Regions from separate parts of the Pseudoalteromonas sp. PS1M3 genome, predicted to be linked through region 2. Evidence: predicted binding sites of a transcription regulator. Region 2 holds the regulator's gene; each other region holds the start of a gene.
The links. Region 2 encodes sigma-54, which starts transcription at its own class of promoters, with help from an activator protein. Its sites were predicted from a motif close to GTTGGCACGNNNNTNGNNT; they were not measured.
Positions count from the first base shown of each region.

Region 1 (5,401 bases), 1.4 Mb from region 2:
TTTGCGATTGCGTATTTAAAACCTTCATTACATTGGGATGATTAATACGCTGCCCTACCCAGCCTTCTCTTATAAAGCCTTGTAGGTAGTGCACATCGTCTTCAAAATTTACCGAAGGCGCTTTTAATACAACCGGCGGCGTATCGGGTGTTTGTTGCACTAAATAAATATGCGAGCGGCTACTAGCGTGTAATTCACGGATAACAGTAAAGTCATCAATTTTTTGGCCAACTTTTAACGGTGGCGGAATTTTTCGCCTAGTTAAAGAGTGATATAACTCGTCTAAATTTTGTTTTGCAATACTATTAACTTTTACAAGTAAGCAGCTTACGTTGTCGTCACTGCCTCTTGCTATGGCAAGCTCTGTGACTGCTTTTGCTGCGTGCTCTAAATTAGTATGCTCATCAATTAGCTTTTGTATATCACTGTATGGCAACACATCGTGTACACCATCGCAGGTAAGTATATAAATATCATCAGCTTTAAGTTCAACTTCGTATACATCAATTTCTTGATGAAGCTGCGCGCCTAAAGCTCGCGTTAGAGTATCGTTTACTTTATGGTCGCGTGTTATCGCCTCCATACTTTTTGCACGTAACCGCGTAATTCGGGTATCACCTAAATGAAAAATATAACCCGTGGCCGATTTTAAAATAAGCGCTGTAAACGTGGTCATCCAATCTGCTTGGCGCTGGCCAAGGTGATTGTAGTTAACCGATTGCGAATAAAGCCACTGATTTAAACTGGCCAATACCTTAGATACCGACTTTTTAACGGCCCAACTTGGTGGTGTATTTAAATACTCATTTATAAAGTGCGTTACCGATAACTGCGACGCTTGTTTAGCATTTCTTGCTGATGAACACCCATCGGCCAAGCAGGCAATAACCCCTTTTGACTCTTTTTCTTGCGCTTGAGTATTAAGAGCAGCAAACGCATCTTGGTTTTCGGTTTTTATACCTTTGCTACTGTGCCCACCAAACTCAACGTTAAGTTCGTTTGTAAGTGCGCTGGCTTTTTGGGTTTCATCAAACATATGTATGCCTTAAGTCACAGAAATAAGTTCAACGGTGCCATCTTCGTTTACTTCTGTGATGTGGCCATCGGGTTCTTTCATGAAAAGTAATGCACCTAAGCCTAATAATGCACTTGCCGCAATAATCATAAAGAATGTTTGGTAATCAACTAATGAGAGCGCCGTTAAATACACGACAGCTCCTACATTGCCGTAGGCGCCCGTCATACCTGCAATTTGACCCGTTAAACGGCGTTTAATAAGTGGCACAGCGGCAAATACAGCGCCTTCCCCCGCTTGCACAAAAAACGAACACGCCATGGCAGCAGCAACTGCAAGCCAAAGCGGCCAACTAGCGTCAACTAAGCCCATAACAAAATAACCTACAGCTAAGCCTGTGGTAAGTACAATAAGTGTTTTACGACGACCCATTCTATCTGAGATCCAACCACCACCCGGGCGAGAAGCTAAATTCATGAACGCATACGCTGATGCAAGTAAGCCTGCGTATACCATATCAAGGCCAAACACCTCACTAAAAAATAATGGCAACATAGATACAACGGCAAGCTCTGAGCCAAACGTTGTAAAATAAAGAATATTTAAAACTGCAACTTGTTTAAATTCGTAACGGTGTGATTCAGGAACAGGTTGCTTAAAAATATGGCCGTTTATGTCGTACGTTTTATAAACTTCGTAAAGATAAAGCAGCACCAAAAATACATATGTACCAATAACAAAATTTTCAGAAAGTAAATTTGCACCAGTAGGAGAAAGCTTCCAAGTAAGTAGTGCTAAAGCACCGTACATAGGTAGCTTCATTATAAGAAGTAGTACAAAGTCGCCTTTGCTGGTTACTTCCATTGCTCCTACTTTTTTTGGTTTAAAGTAAGTGCCACCTTTTGGCGTGTCAGTTACGCTGATGTACCAAATAACACCAAAAATGACACTTAATACACCGGTTAGGCCTATCGCATAACGCCAGCCATCGTCACCGCCAAACATAAGCGCTAATACAGGCAATAGCATTGCAGCAGCTGCCGAGCCAAAGTTACCCCAGCCACCGTAAATACCTTCTGCTGTACCCAACTCGTTTGCCGGGAACCACTCGCTCACCATGCGAATGCCCACAACAAAACCCGCACCAATAAAGCCAAGTGCAAAACGCGCGATAGCGGCTTGCTCAAACGTGGTGGCCATCGCAAACATAAAACATGGGATGCTACATAAAATCAGTAATGATGCATAAACGATGCGAGGCCCAAATTTATCAGTTAACATGCCCACAACCACGCGAGCAGGAATGGTTAGTGCCACATTTAAAATAAGCAGCGTTTTTACTTGTGCCATAGTAATACCTAGCGAACCCGCTATAGCGCCTAATAATGGCGCATGGTTAAACCAGACAAAAAATGAGATAAAAAACACCATCCAGCTTAAATGCAATATTTTCATTTTTCCGCTAAACGATATGAGATTAAACCCAGTACTCGGTTGCATGTTATTTTTCCTTAGTTACGTTTGTAGTTATTTATAGCAGTTACTACTTTGTTATTAATTACACTGCTATATTTGTTAATTTCACGTTAACCATGCTGAGCAATTAGTGAGCCAATAATTTATTTATTTAAAAATCATTAACTTATGTTTTTTCTAATTCGTTATAATTTTCATTTGCACTGTTAAGGTAATCAAAGTGAGCACTAACAGTGCAATTACTTTTAACCGCGTTCTTGCCCACATATTCTAAAAATTGCTATTGTGTATAAAAATAATGAGAAGCCGCTAATGACTAAACCAGCCCTGACTTACCAACAACAACTACGTTACTCGCGCCACATAATGCTTCCTAAATTAGATATAGAGGGACAAGAAAAAATATGGCAATCTCATGCGCTTATAGTCGGTTTAGGTGGTTTGGGCTGCCCCGTTGCTCAGTACTTAGTTGCCTCCGGTGTGGGTACGTTAACGCTTGTAGATAACGACGTGGTTGATGCTACTAACTTGCAAAGGCAGGTGCTTTATAAACAAACAGATGTAGGGTACTTAAAAACTCACGCCGCCAAAGCGCAGTTAACTAGCTTAAATGATGAAATAGATATACATACAATCGATGTATTTTTAGATGAAAAGTCAAAGCTTGACGAGCTATTAAAAAATATTGATATAGTCATTGATTGCTCTGATAACTTAACTACACGTAATGTATTAAACACAGCCTGTTATAAAACAAAAACCCCACTAGTATCGGGCGCTGCAATTAGAATGGAAGGCCAAGTTGCCTGTTTTACAATGCAAGAAAATAGCCACTGTTATGAGTGTTTATCGCAGTTTATGTCTGATCAAACACAAAGCTGCTCAGAATCAGGCGTGCTATCGCCCATTGTAGGATTAATTGGCAGTATTCAGGCCACTGAAGCGTTAAAAATGCTTGCTGGATTACCAAGCGGGTTGAGCGAACATTTACTGCTGGTTGATGGTTTAAGTATGGAGTTTAGTCGCTTTAAAATCACAAAAAACAGTCATTGTGCTACGTGCAGCTAAAACCCACTTTACATTACTCTAGATTATGAATAGTCGTATAAAGTGTATCGCCTACTTTATAGTTTTTTTGATCCCATACTCTTGGTGAAAGTAAGCAATACAAGCTTTGCCCGTCTACATCTAGCGTAAGTTGCCATGTTTTATCTATAAGTTCTGCACTGTGTAGCGTACATATTAAAACATTGCTGTTATTTGTGTTTAATGGCGTTTCTGCACTTACCGATATTTGCTCACACTCTAATATAAGTTTATTTCCTTGCTCTACAGCGCTGGGTAATGCAAATAGCTGCTGCTCGCTTTTGTGGAGTTTAAGCAAATACACACCGTATTTTTCATCAAATGTAATGATTTGAAAGTTAATTAAGCTCAGCGGTGCTTGTTTATTATTAGCGTAAATAGCTTTAGCCACCTGCGCACTCGGGCCATGGTTAATTACTTTACCGTTATTAAGCTGCACCAGGGTATCGCAACAAAACAATAGTTCTTTTAACGAGTGGCTCACTATAATAAATTTAATAGTAAACGTTTCCGCCAATTCACTTAATGTTGAGAGTGTTTTAAAGCGCAGCGGCCAATCAAGAGCGCTAAATGGCTCATCTAAAATAATTAATTTTTGACCTGCCAACAACGTCCGTGCAAACACCACCCGTTGGCGCTCCCCGCCAGACAAGCTTTGAACGTTGCGTTTAAGTAAGGGGTGTAACTCAAGTGCATCAATAACTTTTTGTTCAGTTAAGTCAGTTTGCCTATTAAAACAATGCTTTTGTGTAAACGCTAAATTACCTGCTACATCCAAATGCGGAAATAATGGGCAGGACTGAACTTGCAACGTAACACCGCGTTGCTCAGTTGGTAAATGATGTACCGATTTATTATTTATATAAACACTCTGCTCACCTTCAAGGCCACTAATACAACGTAGCAAGGTGGACTTACCCGAGCCCGATGGACCAAAAATTCCCGCAATAGTAAAAGATTCAAGGTGAAGGTTTATGTCTAAATCAAAGCTGTTTAGCGATTTATAAAGGGCTAACTTAATCATATTATTGCTTAACCCCCACTATGCTTTTATTAAATTTAAATAACAGCACTAAACACGCAAATGAAATAGCCAGTAAAATAAGCGAAAGCTGATGCGCCGCTGCATAGTTTAACGACTCTACATGGTCGTACAAAGCAATAGAAACAACCTGTGTTTCTCCTTGTATATTGCCACCAATCATCAGCACTAAGCCAAACTCCCCGAGTGTATGCGCAAACCCCAGTGCAAATGCACTACCAATACTAGGTTTTAACAACGGCAATATTAAGTAAAAAAAACGCTTAAAGTGGCTCAAACCCAAGGCAATTGCAGCCTCGTTATAGGTGTGGTTAATCTGCTTAAACCCTGCCACTAAGGGTTGCATTACAAACGGCAAAGAATAAAAAAGCGAACCAATAACAACACCCTGAAAACTAAACGCAAGTTGGGTGCCTGTTAGCCAAAACCAAAATTGCCCAAAAGCATGTGTGGGCGAAAATAAAACCAGTAGATAAAAACCAAGTAAGGTCGGTGGCAATACTAACGGCATTGCAATAAGCGCTTCTAAAAACGGTTTAAATTTACCTTTGTACCCCGCTAGTTTGTATGCAACAGGAATACAAAAAACAAGCAGCAACACAGCCGTTATAAAAGCTAACTTTACCGTCAGCCACAGTGCTGTTAAATCACTTTGAAGCATTGCTATCCTTTGTTCTATATCCTAATTCAACAAGCTTAAATTGAGTGCTGCTGGTCATTAAAAAGTCCATAAGCTTTTGAGCGCTTGCCAGTTTTTTACTCGATTTAATAATAACCCCCTG
Region 1 is NZ_AP022624.1:1,990,188-1,995,588, forward strand. It holds gene PS1M3_RS09160 (bifunctional protein-serine/threonine kinase/phosphatase) at 1-1,036, opposite strand, end outside; gene PS1M3_RS09165 (NarK family nitrate/nitrite MFS transporter) at 1,046-2,515, opposite strand; gene PS1M3_RS09170 (molybdopterin-synthase adenylyltransferase MoeB) at 2,804-3,559, shown strand; gene PS1M3_RS09175 (ATP-binding cassette domain-containing protein) at 3,573-4,601, opposite strand; gene modB (molybdate ABC transporter permease subunit) at 4,603-5,280, opposite strand; gene modA (molybdate ABC transporter substrate-binding protein) at 5,267-5,401, opposite strand, start outside.
Region 1: the regulator sigma-54 is predicted to act here: its motif matches at 2,613-2,631, upstream of PS1M3_RS09165 (NarK family nitrate/nitrite MFS transporter).

Region 2 (5,401 bases):
GCGAATGGAGCTATATCAAGAATTAGGGTTTACCTTTTTTGATAAACCTATTTTTACGCTATACAACAACAAGCAAACATGGCGAATTAACGCTAATGAAGCAACATTATACGAAGGCAGACAACTAATATTAGAAGGTAACGTTGTTGCTAGTAATTTAACTGATAACGCAATGATAGATAAAATTAATGCTGATAACATTCAGGTAGATATAAAATTACTAACGATGCAATCAGAGCAGCCTGTCATTGTTACAGGGCCCAATTTAAAAATCACCGGTAAAGGCTTAGAAGCCGATTTAAAAACCGAAGTGATAAAATTAATTAACCATACGCGAACTATTTATTATGACCAATAAACTATCAACACTCTTTATTATTCCAACATTTTTACTTGCATTAGGTACTAATGCCGCTGAACCAACAGCGCCAATTTCTGCAAATCAAATTTCGATTAGTGCGGATAAACAAGAGGGTCAACTAAAAGAAAACGTAGGTATCTTCGAAAAAAATGTTGAAATTATTCATGGCGACAGAAAAATTACCGCAGACCGCCTTGAGGTTCACAAGCGCGATGAGCTAGGCGACAACAAGCAATTGTTAATTGCCACAGGTACGCCTGCATATTTTGAAGAAAAACAAGCCGACGGCACAATAATGAGCGCCAGCGCTAATGAAGTTAGGTACGATGTTTCAACGCGTTTTTTAACATTAATTGGAGATGCAGAGATATCTCAAGCTGGGCAAAAAATGAATGCTAAAAGCATTACCTACGATATAGAACAGCAGCTTATTAGCGCCGAAAAAGATGAAAGCTCAACTGACCGTGTACACACTATCTTAGTGCCTGTGGAGCCTAAAAAAAATGACAAAGGCCAACCATGAGCACATTAAAAGCAGAGCTACTAGCCAAAAGCTACAAAGGCCGTGAAGTTGTAAAAAATGTGGGCTTAGAAGTTAAAGCTGGCAGTATTGTAGGCTTGCTTGGGCCAAACGGCGCAGGTAAAACAACAACCTTTTACATGATTGTAGGCTTAGTCCCTAGCGACAAAGGCAAAATATCTATCGATGATAACGATATTACGCTTTTACCTATGCACAGTCGTGCTAGATTAGGCATTGGCTACTTACCACAAGAGTCGTCTATATTTAGAAAATTAACAGTGTATCAAAACTTAATGGCTATTTTAGAAACTCGAAAGGAGCTCACTAAACAAGCCAGAGAAGATACATTGAATAATCTATTAGATGAATTTAGCATTCAACACATTCGCGACAGCAAAGGCATGGCATTATCGGGCGGAGAACGTCGCCGAGTGGAGATTGCACGTGCTTTAGCCGCAGATCCAAAGTTTATTTTGTTAGACGAACCATTTGCCGGTGTTGACCCTATCTCAGTATTAGATATTAAAAAAATTATTGAACACCTGAAAAACCGTGGGATTGGCGTATTAATAACAGACCACAATGTAAGAGAAACCCTTGATGTTTGCGAAAAAGCCTACATTGTTTCTCATGGGGAACTGATTGCTTCTGGTACCCCTGAACACGTATTAAATGATAAAACTGTACGCGATGTATATTTAGGCGAGCAATTTAGGCTGTAACATTTACGCCTTATTTATAAGCATCTGCTAGTATTAATTATAACAACTTAAAAGGATTGTTAGAGATACATGAGGCAATCACTACAGCTGCGCATGGGCCAGCAACTTACAATGACACCTCAGTTGCAACAAGCTATTCGCTTGCTGCAATTAAGCACATTGGATCTTCAGCAAGAAATACAAGAAGCGCTCGACAGCAACCCATTACTTGAGGTTGAGGAGCAAGACTATGCCGATGATCTTGCGGGCAAAAATGAGCAAAAAGCGGATAACGATGAAGTTACAGTAACCGTATCTGCAGATGAAGCCCCTAGCGAGTATGAACAAGACAGTGGTGAAGCGCTTGCTAAAGATACCGTAAGTGACGACATGGCAATGGACGTTAGCTGGGATGAGTACATGAGTGCAGCCCCTGCATCTTCTTCAGGACCAATGCCTGAAGATGAGTCTATATATCAGGGCGCATCAACTGAAACGCTTCACGAATACTTAATGTGGCAATTACAATTAACGCCATTTAGCCCTACAGATGAAGCCATTGCTATTGCTATTGTAGAAGCAGTGGATGATTCAGGCATACTGACACTCAGTTGCGAAGAGATTTTAGAGAGCTTTAATCAAGATAACGACGATGACGTTGAGGTTGAACTTGACGAAATAGAAGCGGTTTTAAAGCGCATTCAGCTATTTGACCCAGTGGGTATTGCGGCACGTAGCTTACAAGAGTGCTTGTGTATTCAGTTAAATCAATTTGATAAAGGCACGCCTTTTATTGATGAAACAAAAATGATTTTAACCGAGCACATTGATTTGTTAGCTGCTCGTGACTACCGTACATTAATGAAAAAAACGAAGCTCAAAGAAGATGAGCTTAAAGAAGTAATGACACTTATTCATACGCTCAACCCTAAGCCTGCAGACACAATAGTACGAGAAGAGTCTGAGTATGTAATACCTGATGTGTCAGTTAAAAAAATTAAAGGCCGCTGGATTGTAGAGTTAAACCCAGACAGCATGCCAAAAATTCGTGTAAACAGCCAATATGCAGCGATGTCGCGTACAGTTAAATCAAGCGGCGACAGTCAATTTATTCGCTCACATTTACAAGAAGCTAAATGGTTTATAAAAAGCTTAGAAAGTAGAAATGATACACTTTTAAAAGTAACTAACTGTATTGTTAAACAACAACAGGGCTTTTTTGAACACGGGCCAGAAGCCATGAAACCGATGGTTTTAAATGATGTTGCCGAAATGGTAGAAATGCACGAATCAACAATTTCGCGCGTAACTACGCAAAAGTATATGCACACACCGCGTGGAATATTTGAGCTTAAATACTTTTTCTCAAGCCACGTAAGTACCGAAAATGGTGGAGAATGTTCATCTACGGCAATACGTGCACTTATTAAAAAATTAATCGCAGCAGAAAACTCAGCAAAACCATTGAGTGATAGCAAAATTGCGGATATATTGGCTGAGCAAGGAATTAAAGTAGCGAGACGTACAATCGCAAAATATCGCGAATCTCTTGCTATTCCACCGTCAAATCAGCGAAAGAGCCTGATCTAAGACGCTAAACAAAGAGGGTAATGCTTATGCAACTAAATTTAACTGGTCGTCATGTAGAACTAACTGATTCATTAAGAGACTATATAAATACCAAATTTGCGAAGCTAGAAAGGCACTCTGATCATATTAATAATGTTCATGTCATTCTTGATATAGAAAAATTAAATCAAAAAGCAGAAGCAACTATTCATGTAAGTGGTGCTGAATTATTCGCATCCACTGAACATCAAGATATGTATGCAGCTATTGATTCATTGATTGACAAGCTTGACCGTCAAGTAATTAAACACAAAGAGAAGCTTGCTCGACACTAATATGATGAAATTAAGTTCACTTATATGCCAGGACTGCAGTAAAGCTGCGGTCCTTTTTAATAGTAAAAAAAGAATTTTAGAGTTTATTAGCGAGCTGGCTCACGATAAATTACCGTATTTATCTCAACAGGATATTTTGGGCGCTTTATTAACCCGCGAAAAGCTAGGCAGCACAGGGATAGGAAGAGGTATTGCTATTCCACATGGCCGAATGAGCGGCGCACAAGAACCTTTAGCATTGGTGTTAGTAAGTGAAACACCGATTAATTTTGATGCTATAGACAACCGCCCTGTTGATATTTTTGTTGCACTCATCGTACCTGAAGGCGATAACCAACAGCATTTAAAGACGCTAGCAACGATAGCTGATAAACTAAAAAATAAAGAATTTTGTAAGCAGCTTCGCTGTGCTAAATCGGATGCTGAGTTGTATCAAATTATTGTTGACCAATCGTAACAAATTTAAAGGGTGATTAATGGAGTTGATTATCATAAGTGGCCGTTCTGGTTCTGGTAAGTCGGTTGCTTTACGCGTTGTTGAAGATCTAGGTTATTATTGCGTAGATAACATTCCAGTAAATTTATTACCTTCTTTGGTAAGAAGCGTTTCTGATAACTACGATAAAATTGCCGTTAGTATAGATGTGCGAAATTTACCAAAAGAGCAAGATGAATTTAATCACATCATCGAATACTTACCGGGTTTTACAAAACCAACGCTGTTCTACTTAGACAGTGAAGATCAAACCCTTATTAAACGCTTTTCTGAAACCAGACGCTTACACCCTTTATCAATAGATTCACTTCCGCTTGATTTAGCCATAAAAAAAGAAAAAGAACTTCTCGATGTGCTAATTACGCGCGCCGATTACATGATCGATACCAGTGAGCTAAGCGTTCATCAACTTGCTGAATCAATTCGCGAAAAAATATTAGGTAAAAAAGACAAGCAGCTAATTGTTACATTTGAATCTTTTGGTTTTAAACATGGCATTCCTAAAGAAGCAGATTACGTATTTGATGCGCGTTTTTTACCTAACCCGCATTGGGAGCCTGAACTAAAACCACTTAATGGCCTAGACCAACCAGTAAAAGATTATTTGGCTAGCCACAGCATAGTTCAAAAATTTACATGGCAAATACAAACCTTTGTACAAACTTGGCTACCACACCTAGAGCGAAATAACAGAAGCTATTTAACTATTGCGATTGGCTGTACTGGCGGGCAACATCGCTCTGTATATTTAGCGCAAACAATTGGCGAAAGCTTTGCAGTTACGCATCCCAATGTAAAAATACGTCACCGAGAACAAGAAAAGTAATTTTACAAAACTAATAACCTGTTCAGCTTTGATAGAGTAATGTATGCGTATAGAAGACACTTTTTTAATACAAAATAAATTAGGACTGCATGCCAGAGCCGCAACTGTATTAGCCCAACTCGCTGTAAAATTTGATGCTTCAATCACCTTATTTCAAGATGATAAAGAAGCTGCTGGTGATAGTGTATTAGCACTGATGCTACTTGAAAGTAGCCAAGGTAAAGAAGTTAAAGTGGTATGTGAAGGGCCTGATGCAGAGCAAGCTTTAAATGCCATTGGAGAACTTATTTCGCAACGATTTAACGAACAAGAGTAACGTTAATTTTTAACATTTAAATAAAATAACTATAATCAAAATAACTGGCTGCTAGGTCGTACTCCCCCACCCACTAGGTAACAGTTACAGTATAAATAAAGGACGCCAATGCCCGAAGCTTTTGAACAAGACTACCCACTACAACAACTAAAACAAGTGACCAAGTCACTTAATAGTGGTCAGTTTGTTCAAGTTAGGCGCATGCTCGCAAAAACAGCGCCATGTGATACTGCGTTATTATTAGAATCATCTCCACACAAAATTCGTCGCTTGC
Region 2 is NZ_AP022624.1:540,708-546,108, reverse strand. It holds gene lptC (LPS export ABC transporter periplasmic protein LptC) at 1-358, shown strand, start outside; gene lptA (lipopolysaccharide transport periplasmic protein LptA) at 348-884, shown strand; gene lptB (LPS export ABC transporter ATP-binding protein) at 881-1,606, shown strand; gene PS1M3_RS02530 (RNA polymerase factor sigma-54) at 1,676-3,175, shown strand; gene hpf (ribosome hibernation promoting factor) at 3,202-3,489, shown strand; gene ptsN (PTS IIA-like nitrogen regulatory protein PtsN) at 3,494-3,946, shown strand; gene rapZ (RNase adapter RapZ) at 3,966-4,811, shown strand; gene PS1M3_RS02510 (HPr family phosphocarrier protein) at 4,855-5,127, shown strand; gene mgtE (magnesium transporter) at 5,236-5,401, shown strand, end outside.

Region 3 (5,401 bases), 1.2 Mb from region 2:
CTAAGTGGCGTTAATTGTACAGAAGTATGGCGGCACGTCGGTTGGCTCAATAGAGCGAATAGAAGCGGTCGCCGACCTTGTTGTTAAAACTAGGCAACAAGGTCATCAAGTGGTTGTAGTGCTCTCGGCTATGTCGGGAGAAACCAACCGCTTAATTAATCTTGCCAAACAAATAGATTCCCGTCCTAGTAACCGCGAGCTCGACGTACTAATTAGTACCGGCGAGCAAGTATCGGTTTCGTTATTGGCTATGGCTATTATCAAACGCGGCCATTCAGCCGTTAGCCTATTAGCTGATCAAGTTAATATTCAAACCGATAATATGTTCGGTAAAGCCCGCATTACAGACATTGCAGCTACACGTTTAAAGCATGAACTTGAGCATAACCGTATTGCTATTATTGCCGGATTTCAGGGGCGTGATGTTGAAGGCAATATAACAACCCTTGGCAGAGGCGGTACTGATACGTCGGCTGTAGAAATAGCTGCGGCTATAAAAGCTGATGAATGTCAGATCTATACTGATGTTGACGGCGTATATACTACAGATCCTCGGGTTGAACCTAACGCACGAAGAATGAGCCAAGTGACCTTTGCTGAAATGCTAGAGTTAGCAAGCTTAGGTGCTAAAGTATTGCATATTCGTTCTGTTGAGGCGGCAGGTAAACACAATGTTCCATTAAGGGTGCTTTCGAGCTTTAACCCCGATGAAGGAACATTGATTACGTTTGAGGAAGACGATATGCCAAGTAAAGTTGTTTCGGGTATTGCATTTAATGCTGATGAGTGCTTAATTAAGGTACAGGGTGTGCAAAGCGGCACTCAAAATCTTGTAAAAATATTGAAACTTTTTGCTGATAACGGCATCGAAATAGATATGATTAATCAAGTTAATCATATCTTTGAAAAAATAGACTATGCTTTTACTGTGCACTCGAACGACTACCCGCAAGCACTTGAGTTACTAACCGAGCAAAAGGTGTCTTTAGGTGCTGAAAATATAATCGGGCTAACAACCATTGCAAAAGTATCTGCTGTTGGTATGGGAATGAAATCGCACTGGGGTGTTGCTAGTTTATTTTTTGATGCCTTAGCAAATGAAAATATTAATGTAGTTTTAGTGTCTACATCAGAGATTAAAATTTCAGTTTTAATAGATGAAAAGTACCTCGAACTGGCTGTTCGTGCATTACATAAAGTATTTTTAACGGAAAGTAGATAGATAGTGAGTTTTTACTTACTTTTTAGTCTATTTTTCATTAATATGGATAAGCGGAATCTTATAATTTTTATTGGAACATGGGAGCAAGAGAATGCTAATACTAACTCGTAGAGTAGGTGAAACCCTTATGATCGGTGACGAAGTAACAGTGACCGTTTTAGGAGTTAAAGGAAATCAAGTTCGAATTGGTGTAAATGCACCAAAAGACGTTTCAGTGCATCGTGAAGAGATTTACATGCGTATACAAGCTGAAAAGTCTAACCCTAATCCGGGCAATGCTTAATCAACACGTATACTTAACTAAATAATTTATTTAGCTAAGCCAAAAAGCCACTCATTGAGTGGCTTTTTTGTTTATAAAGTCGAGCATTTCATCTGTGACTATTTGCTTAGAGATATATTGCATGTTGTTTTTATTTTTTATCAATAAGCCCTGTGGTGTTTCGATTACTTCAGTGATGTCTTGCCAAGCGAGCTGGTAGCTTTTGTAATGGTTTGCCGATTTAATGCCTTCATCATCAAAAGTGAGCGTAACCTCTGAGCCTGATGCTCTGCTAAACATTTGTCTGGTTACCCACCATGGCCTGCGATAATAAAAAGCAACGCATTCGAGTACAGCAACCATGATCAAAAATGTTCCTAAATAATGATCAGCTAAACCGTAGATGCTAAATAAACCAAGTGAAACTAACAGTACCAGTAAAAAATACTTAGGCTGAGCGCGTTTACTGTAAGGAAGTGACTCGTCAAAGCATTCATAAAAGTAGGGTTTATCAAGTGTGTAGGTTGTTGAAAATGACATAGTGCCTTGCTTTAAAAATCGTTTTGTATATTTTAGCAAGTTCGCTTATAAATGAGCAGCATTATAATGCGTGCATTTATTTCGGGCACAAAAAAACGGCCTGGAGGCCGTTTTTTTAATATAATAACTATTAACAGTTAGTTTCTTCAGCGTTTACGCCTTCTTTTACTTCTTCACACGTATCTTCAACAGAGTTTTGTACATCTGTTACTACTTCATCAATACGTTCACCGGCTTCTTCTGCGTTGTTATCTTGGCAACCCATGATGAAAAAACTTGCGAAAAGACCAATTAATGCTGCTTTTAAAGTTGTAGAGTTCATAATGTAATTCCTTGTAAATAAATAAAATTGTAGTGTTAGTTGAGTATATGCCTACCTGGGCGATTTACCACGCAGCGCACCTGAAACTAACGAAATAACTAAAAGTACTATAAAAATAAAGAATATAATTTTTGCTATACCAGCTGCGGCACCCGCGATGCCACCAAAACCTAACACTGCAGCGATTAAAGCAATAACTAAAAATGTGATTGTCCAGCGTAACATTGTTTTCTCCTTGGTTATCAAATTTGTACACAATAGTTAATGCTAGTTGCGTGCCATGATGTATTTTTGTTTAATATCAGTTGTTTATGTGTTTTCTCTGTGTTTTTGAGTTTGCTTGATTGGTAACTTTTACGTTGGGTTGTGTAACTTATTCACACACAAAAATATATCGCCACTGAAAAGCTATGTTTGGTAAGACCAATTAACAAATTTTATTTTCTCTATATTTTATGAGTTACAGTAGGCTTAGTAGAGTACGTAAAAATAGGCTTTGTTTAAACTTTACCTATAGCTTATAGATATAGTGAGTATTTTTTCTGTGTATTATGGGGTGTTGATGAGTAAGGGTTTTTACTGTGGTTAATAAATTTGGTTATATGTTATTTTTATTTTAATTGGTTTTACCAATTTACAATGGCTAGACAAAGGTATTTGTTTTGTTATTATCTAGTGAATAAATATTTAACTAAATCGATTTTTTATTTTTCGATATGGGTTTCAAGGGGAGAAGAATGGATATAGGTGCTGTACTTGCAACTGCTGGTAGCTTAATGCTGACAGGAATGGTTGGGGTGTTTGTCTTTCTTTCAATATTAATTGGCGCAGTTACAATTATGTCTAACTTGGTGGCGCGTTTTAGCCCTGCTGACGTTGCGGCTCCAGTTAAATCGCCATCATTTAAATCTCAAGGTGTGCCAAATGAGCACATCGCTGCTATTAGTGCTGCCATTGCTCAGTACAAATCAAATAACAAATAAGGGGCTCACACATGGCTAAATTAAAATTAACAGAATTGGTTCTACGTGACGCTCATCAGTCATTACTTGCCACTCGTATGCGTTTAGACGACATGCTACCGATTGCCAGCAAACTAGATGATGCAGGTTATTGGTCAATTGAGTCGTGGGGCGGGGCAACATTTGATTCGTGTATTCGCTATTTAGGTGAAGATCCATGGGAACGTATTCGTGCGCTAAAAAAAGCGATGCCAAACACTAAACAGCAAATGCTATTACGCGGTCAAAACTTATTAGGTTACCGCCATTATGCTGATGATGTAGTTGAAAAGTTTGTAGAGCGCGCACATAAAAATGGCGTTGACGTGTTCCGTATTTTTGATGCAATGAATGATGTGCGTAACTTAGAAACTGCGATTAAAGCGGCTGTAAAAGTAGGTGCTCATGCTCAAGGTACTATTTCGTACACGGTAAGCCCTGTTCATACACTTGATATGTGGCTAACTTTAGCTAAGCAACTAGAAGAGCTTGGCTGTCATTCAATTTGTATTAAAGATATGGCGGGTTTATTAAAACCGTACGATGCAGAAGAGCTTATAAAAGCGCTTAAAGAAACGGTGTCTATTCCAATCGCTATGCAGTGCCATGCTACAACAGGTTTAAGCACCGCTACATATCAAAAAGCTATTGATGCCGGTATTGATATGCTTGATACCGCTATTTCTTCTATGAGTATGACTTACGGTCACTCAGCAACAGAAACAATTGTAGCGATTGTTGAAGGTACCGCACGCGATACCGAACTCGATTTAAACCAACTTGAAGAAATTGCTGCTTACTTTAGAGATGTACGTAAAAAATACGCTGCATTCGAAGGTAGCCTTAAAGGGGTTGATGGACGAATCTTATTGGCTCAAGTACCAGGTGGCATGTTAACTAACATGGAAAACCAGCTTAAAGAGCAAGGTGCAGCCGATAAGCTTAACGAAGTGTTACTTGAAATACCGCGTGTACGCGAAGATTTAGGCTTTATTCCACTTGTTACGCCAACGTCGCAAATTGTAGGTACGCAGGCAGTACTTAACGTATTAACCGGTGAGCGTTACAAAACAATCACAAAAGAAACCGCAGGTGTATTAAAAGGTGAGTACGGTTTAACTCCAGCTCCAATGAATAAAGAGCTACAAGAGCGAGTACTTGATGGTAGCGACGTTATTACGTGTCGCCCAGCTGACAATATTGCGCCTGAACTTGAAACGCTTGAAGCAGAGCTATTAAAAGAAGCGCAAGAACAAGGTTTAACACTCGCTGATGATAAAATTGACGACGTACTTACTTATGCACTGTTTCCGCAAGTTGGTTTGAAGTTTATCAAAAACCGCAATAACCCAGATGCGTTCGAACCAGTCCCTAGCGTAGAAGATAATTCAAGTAAGTCACCAGCTAAGGTGTCAGCCAAAGGTAACAATGTTAAGGCTGAGCAATATAGCGTTAAGGTAGACGGTAAGGTTTACGACGTTGTAGTAGCGCAAGGCGGTGAGCTTAAAGAGGTAACGTTAAAAGATTCTGAGCACTTACCTCAGTCTGCTTCAGTGGCTTCGGGTGAAACGTTAAATGCACCTTTAGCAGGTAATATTTTTAAAATAAAAGTAAAAGCCGGCCAAGTTGTAAACGAAGGTGATGTTGTTGTGATTATGGAAGCCATGAAAATGGAGACTGAAGTTCGCGCAATGCATACTGGTACCATTGCTGAAGTGCTTGTGTCTGAGGGTGACTCAGTGACCACGGGCGACGCAATTATTGCGCTGGCTTAAGGAGTAAATGTAAATGGAAGGTCTTTTAAACCTTTGGCAGGCTACTGGTCTTGCTAACTTTACGTTTCCTGGTTTGGTGATGATTGCAGTAGGCTGTTTGTTATTGTTTTTAGCGATATCTAAAAACTTTGAGCCACTGCTTTTATTACCAATTGGCTTTGGCGCGATATTAACTAATATTCCGGTTGCTGGACTATCAGACCCTGGTGGGCTTTTGTACTCAGTTTACTATGTGGGTATAGATACCGGTATTTTTCCACTATTAATATTTATGGGGGT
Region 3 is NZ_AP022624.1:2,923,848-2,929,248, reverse strand. It holds gene PS1M3_RS13655 (aspartate kinase) at 5-1,222, shown strand; gene csrA (carbon storage regulator CsrA) at 1,314-1,505, shown strand; gene PS1M3_RS13645 (YcxB family protein) at 1,557-2,024, opposite strand; gene PS1M3_RS13640 (hypothetical protein) at 2,155-2,346, opposite strand; gene PS1M3_RS13635 (DUF1328 family protein) at 2,398-2,571, opposite strand; gene PS1M3_RS13630 (OadG family protein) at 3,084-3,329, shown strand; gene oadA (sodium-extruding oxaloacetate decarboxylase subunit alpha) at 3,341-5,122, shown strand; gene PS1M3_RS13620 (sodium ion-translocating decarboxylase subunit beta) at 5,136-5,401, shown strand, end outside.
Region 3: the regulator sigma-54 is predicted to act here: its motif matches at 2,611-2,629, upstream of PS1M3_RS13635 (DUF1328 family protein).